2 regions of the Photobacterium toruni genome follow, and region 1 is predicted to be linked to the other one. Evidence: riboswitches for the same ligand, from Rfam matches in the RefSeq annotation. Region 1 holds a riboswitch; the other holds the start of a gene.

Region 1 (3,219 bases):
GGCCAGGTGCGGCGGTATCTGGTTGGTATTTTTCACATCCAGATGCACGTTATTTTGCGGTTGCGCAGATCCAACCTGATCAATTAGCCAGTTATGCTGATCGCAAAGGTTGGGATTTGATTGAAGCTGAAAAGTGGTTAGGCCCTAATTTATAATAATTTTATGAGATTAAAACGAAAAGGCGCAATGGTTGCGCCTTTTTTGTATTTTTTTTATTTGTGCTGATAGTGATTATTCTAATAGTTGTTGATGCAGTGTTGTGATCACTGATTTAGCATCAGCTTCATTGACCAAGAAACAGAGATTATGCGGACTCGCACCATAACAAATAAGACGTAAATTATACGCATCAAGTGCGCCAAAGATATGCTTGGCAGAGCCTTTACTGTCACTCATATGATTACCAATCAAAGCCACTAACGACAGCCCCTGTTCAATATCAACGCGACACAATTGATTCAATTGTTCAACGGCAGCTAAGGGTAATGTTGGGGCACCGCCACTAGTATCGGTTTTATCGAGCGTTAACGAAACACTGACTTCTGAGGTGGTAATTAAATCGACCGAGATTTTATGTTCAGCCAAAATACGAAATACTTCGGCTAAAAAGCCATAAGCCTGAAACATATTAAGACTGGTTAATGTCACCATCGTCTGATTTCCACGTAACGCTAATGCTCTAAAGAGTGGCGCTTGATTGACCGTTTTTCTGATCCATGTTCCACCTTGTTGCGGTGCTGTTGATGAACCAATAAAAACGGGGATCTGGTGGCGAATAGCAGGAACCAGTGTTGATGGATGGAGGATCTTTGCACCAAAGTTAGCCATTTCAGAGGCTTCACTAAAGCTGATTTCTTTAATTGGTTTGGCTGCCGTGGTAATGCGAGGATCGGTGGTATACATTCCCGGAACATCTGTCCAGATCTCTAGGGTGGTCGCATCTACCGCTTCGGCAATCAATGCTGCACTATAATCACTTCCACCTCGGCCTAGTGTGGTGGTATTGCCCAGTTCGTCACGACCAATAAAGCCTTGTGATACTACAATCTGAGTAGCGACAAGTGGTACTAAATGTTGTTGAGCTAATTGACGAATAAGCTTGGGTTGCGGCAATGCTTTACCAAATTGGGTATCAGTACGCATGACATCGCGAATATCAAATCGAATCGCAGCAGCATTCATTTCGACTAAAATTTGATTAAAAAGATGGGTTGATAATAGCTCGCCATGGCTGACTAATTTATCAGTGAGTTGTGGTGATGATGCTATCGCTGCTTGTGCTGAGGCTGAGGCAATATCATCTAATAACGTATAAATTGCGTCACTAACCGTATGTGGGTACTGGAGTTGATCCAGTATCTGTTGGTGAGTCTCAGTTAACTGTTGTAAATGTTGTTGGCGTAAAGTGGTATCACTAATGCCATTAGCTAAGGCGACCAGTACATTGGTCACGCCTGAACAAGCACTTATTAATACTATTTTGGTGTGTGGGTTAGTAATAACAATATTAGCACTGCGACACATTGCAGCGTAATCAGCGACACTGGTACCACCAAATTTGGCCACAATCAATGGCTTTGTTGTTGCGGTTGAAATCATGCTCATTACGGTGTTCTCCCTTTTATCGTAAATACGGCAAAGTAGGCTTTTGCTTCGGAAGAATTCCCGACGTCCATTGTCGAGGAGGTAATAGGCAGTAACGCTGATGCGGCTACCCAGAAGCTCCCCATCATCGTCAACCTGACTTAGATGACAGCCTGAGAGATTCAACTCTCATAGCCGATATTATTGGCCCCAAACCAGTAATATCTCGGCGTTACTCTCCCTTACAAGATCGACTTAGGCTTGGGTCCTACCATCTTGCTACCTAGGTAACGCACCTCTTCTGTAGTGAATAATCACTGTTTTCATTGAATAGGAAATGACCCTAAGTTGTCAATTGTTAAATGATAATTTATCACTGGTTAATAAAAAGTATGTGTAATTAACAGGATTTTAGATCGTTACTTGCAGCTTTGGCATCGCTCTAATACTCTGTAATAACGACTAACCTTCCATCACCTTATTGATAATAAACATGATTTAATGGAGTTGAATCTATGCCTATCACCAGTTTTATACCACCACAAAGAACACTTATGGGACCTGGGCCTTCTGATATTTATCCGCAAGTATTACAAGCACTAAGTCGTCCGACAATTGGCCACCTTGATCCGTTATTTATTAAAATGATGGATGAGCTTAAACAGTTGCTGCAATACGCTTTTCAAACTAAAAATACGTTTACGATTGCGGTGTCAGCGCCGGGTAGTGCGGGCATGGAAGCCTGTTTTGTTAATTTAGTTGAAGCGGGAGATAAGGTATTAGTTTGTCGTAATGGCGTGTTTGGCGATCGCATGCGGGAGAACGTTGAACGCTGTGGTGGTATTGCCATTATGGTTGATAATGCATGGGGGGAGCCGGTATCTCCCGCTTTGGTTGAACAAGCATTACAGACCGATCCTGAGATTAAAATTGTTGCTTTTGTACATGCAGAAACATCAACGGGTGCATTATCTGATGCAAAAACCTTGGCTGAAATTGCACGAAAGTATGGCTGTTTAACTATTGTTGATGCCGTAACATCTTTAGGTGGCGTACCGTTGCTGGTGGATGAGTGGCAACTTGATGCGGTTTATTCTGGCAGTCAAAAGTGTTTATCTTGTGTTCCCGGATTATCGCCACTGACGTTTTCCGAGCAAGCTATAAATAAAATTCAGCAACGTAAAACAGCAGTGCAAAGTTGGTTTTTAGATCAAAGTTTAGTGCTGGGTTATTGGAGTGGTGAAGGTAAGCGCAGCTATCATCATACTGCACCCGTTAATAGCTTGTATGCATTACACGAAGCGCTAGTGTTATTACACAATGAAGGGTTAGAGCAAGCTTGGCTGCGTCATCAACGAGCACATCTTGAGTTAAAGACCGGACTTGAAGCCTTAGGAATTGAATTTGTGGTTGCAGAAGCCTATCGGTTACCTCAGCTTAATGCGGTTTATATTCCTGAGGGGATTGATGATGCGGCAGTAAGATCGACGTTATTAGAGCGTTACAATCTAGAAATAGGTGCAGGATTAGGCTCGCTTGCCGGTAAAGCATGGCGAATTGGATTAATGGGTTATGCTGCGCGTAGTGAAAATGTCGCATTATGTATTAAAGCTCTTGAAAGCACGTTGAAATAAG
Region 2 (3,219 bases), 1.0 Mb from region 1:
ATTCATACATTAAACAATGGCTTAGATAACGTTATACCTGCCTTTTCCCAACAACTCTCTGATGTTGAAATTCAAGCATTAGGCGCTTATATTCGCCATCAAAATACTCTGCGTAAATCTGTAGTTTCTGCCTTAAATAAAGAGCAAATCGCTCAAGGGCAATATCTCGCTTACGCTGGTGACTGTGTTGCTTGCCATACCGGCGAAGGTGGAGAATTATTTGGTGGTGGTCTAGGTTTTGTAACACCATTTGGTACATTGTATTCCACTAATATTTCATCGCACCCAGAATTTGGCATTGGTGACTACACCTATGCTGACTTTTATGATGCTCTACACAAAGGTAAAGGCAAACACGGTTATCTTTACCCTGCAATGCCCTACTCTTCTTATCAATATATTACTGATGCTGACACCAAAGCATTATGGGCATACATGCAATCACTTAACTATGTTAATACCCGTAACCTAGATAATCAGATGATGTTCCCAAGTAATATTCGCTTAGGATTATTAGGCTGGAATATTGCCTTTCTTAATAATAAACCACTAGAGTATCCCGCTGACAGTACTGAATCTTGGCGTAGAGGTAAATATCTAACCATGAGTTTAGGCCACTGTTCTGAATGTCATACACCAAGAAATATCGCCCAAGCTTTAATTGCTGATAAATTATTTCAAGGTAATTTAATTGATGGCTGGAAAGCACCCAATATTACCGCTACAGAACTTTATCAAGATCGTTGGAATGTTAATTCATTAACTGACTTTCTTAAAACAGGTCATTCCGAAAAAGGCACCGCATTTGGCGGCATGGCAGAAGTTGTAAAAAATAGTACGCGTTACTTAACCCGTGAAGATGTCAGCGCCATTGCCGAATATCTGATTACTGGGGATAAATATAACGTACTTGATAAATCAGTCGGTCAAATAACACCACCAGGGTTTGGTCATTTAATTCCAGTACAAATAAATATTCAAGATCCAGACTTAGCTGAAGGTCCTGCGGCTCAACAAACCAAAGAACAACAACTTTATGGGCTTTATATTCAAACCTGTGGTGCTTGTCATGGTCCTGATGGCAAAGGCCGTAAAGGTATTGCTCCGACACTACTCAATAATGGCATCATTATGCATAAAGACCCTTATGATACCATTGCAGTTACTATTCGAGGTTTAGCACCGAGTTACTTAGAACAAGAAATAGATTTTATGCCTATGAGTAGTTTTAATACGGTATTAAATGATGCTGATTTGGCACAATTAATTACCTTTGTACGTCAAAAATTAGGCGGAAGAGATATTCCTGTGACAGAAAATCAAGTAACCAAAATTCGTAAAGATCTTATCAAAGCCGGATTTGCAGGTAATATTCATAATCTGACCCAACCGATGAATAATAATCCCGAATAACGAAACGATATGCAACAATAACAGAAAAGATATGCGCTAACTGATTGAAACTATAATCAGTTAGTTGAAATGCTGAATTTTAAGCCTATTACACAATTAAGCGTTATTTTTTATTGCTTGTGAGAAATATCTAGGTATAGTCAAGACTAATCCTTTGAGTAGAGGCGCGCTGCCTAAGAGTATTCGGTTGGAGGGAGATCCCCAATGAGAACCGAAGAAAGGAGTCAGCGCCGAAGTAATTATTGAGTCATCAATAATCGCTGGTTCTGCATTTAATAAGTGCCGAACTGCCATAGTTATGTTGTCTATGGAGCGCTACCCTAAGGGATAAGAAGTATTATTTCTCAAGAAATCTGTTTCTCTATCCTTTCGGTAGATCTCCACCTTATTATAGGTGTTTAAGAGATCCATGAATTTAATCCAATATTCTGATTCACTATTATCAGTAGTTCCCGCGCTACTGGCTGTTATTCTTGCAATTACTACCCGCCGCGTATTGTTATCTTTAGGTGCTGGTATTCTTGCAGGATCATTCCTTTTAAATAATTACAACCCACTCGCAGCACTACAATATCTTTTACATCAAATTCTTGGCTTAGTTTGGGCTGATGGTGCGATCAATACCAGTAACGTTAACATGTTATTATTCATGTTATTACTGGGTGGTTTAATTAGCTTAATGACCGCAACTGGCGCAACCAAAGCATTTGCTGAATGGGGTGTTCGTCGTTGTAAAGATCGTCGTAGTGCTAATATCTTAACGGGTATGATGGTGTTTGCTTTCTTTATTGATGACTTTTTCCACAGCTTATCTGTTGGTCCTATTTGTCGTCCTGTAACCGACCGTTTTCAAATTTCACGTGCAAAATTGGCTTACCTGCTAGATTCAACAGCAGCGCCAGTATGTGTTATTACCCCTATTTCATCTTGGGGTGCTTATATTATTGCGATCCTTGGCGGTATTTTAGTCACTAACGATATTACAGAAACAAGCCCTATCTCATTGTTCGTACAGATGATTCCAATGAACCTGTACGCAGTATTTACCTTATTGATGGTACTTGTGGTTATTACATTCCAACTTGATATTGGTCCAATGCGTAAGCACGAACAACGTGCACGTGAGGGACAACTTTGGGATGAATCTAAAGGTCATCCAAAAGGATTAGAAATCACCACTGAAGGTGAAGGTAATGGCACCATGATTGATATGGTATTACCAATTCTAACACTAACCGTTTCAAGCGTTGTATTTATGATCATTAGCGGCGCAGAAGTCTTAGCAGCTAAAGGTCAAGTATTTAGCTTAATCGGCTCTATTGAACATACTGATGTCGGTTCATCACTGGTTTATGCAGCATTATGTAGTCTTGCAGTATCCATTGTATTGGCACTGCGTTTAAAGTTACCACTAAAAACATGGTTAACAGCGGCACCTCAAGGTGTTCAAGCGATGATGCCAGCTATTATCATTCTGTTATTTGCATGGACAATTGGTACTGTTGTAAGCGACATGCAAACAGGACAATACTTAGCATCATTAACTAAATATGGACTACCTGTTGAGTTACTACCAGCATTAGTATTCTTGTTATCATGTGGTATGTCTTTTGCTACTGGTACTAGCTGGGGAACATTTGGCATCATGTTACCATTAGCTGGTGATATGGCGATTGCAAGTGACGTTAACTTATTAATGCCTATGCTATCAGCAGTATTAGCAGGCTCAGTTTTTGGTGATCACAGTTCGCCGATTTCAAGTACCAGTATTTTGTCGGCAACTGGCGCAGGGAGTCACCATATGGA

What was found. A riboswitch is a leader RNA that binds a small molecule or an ion and turns the genes downstream of it on or off. The one in region 1 is predicted to bind lysine.
Region 2: linked by a shared signal. The riboswitch ahead of OC457_RS06085 (Na+/H+ antiporter NhaC family protein) and the one ahead of lysC (lysine-sensitive aspartokinase 3) in region 1 are both predicted to bind lysine.

The regions. Positions count from the first base shown of each region.
Region 1 covers NZ_AP024854.1:275,903-279,121, forward strand. Annotated here, with positions in the region: gene metH (methionine synthase) at 1-155, shown strand, start outside; gene lysC (lysine-sensitive aspartokinase 3) at 232-1,599, opposite strand; lysine riboswitch at 1,712-1,893, opposite strand; gene OC457_RS01410 (pyridoxal-phosphate-dependent aminotransferase family protein) at 2,100-3,218, shown strand.
Region 2 covers NZ_AP024854.1:1,276,533-1,279,751, reverse strand. Annotated here, with positions in the region: gene ccoP (cytochrome-c oxidase, cbb3-type subunit III) at 1-1,413, shown strand, start outside; lysine riboswitch at 1,565-1,739, shown strand; gene OC457_RS06085 (Na+/H+ antiporter NhaC family protein) at 1,823-3,219, shown strand, end outside.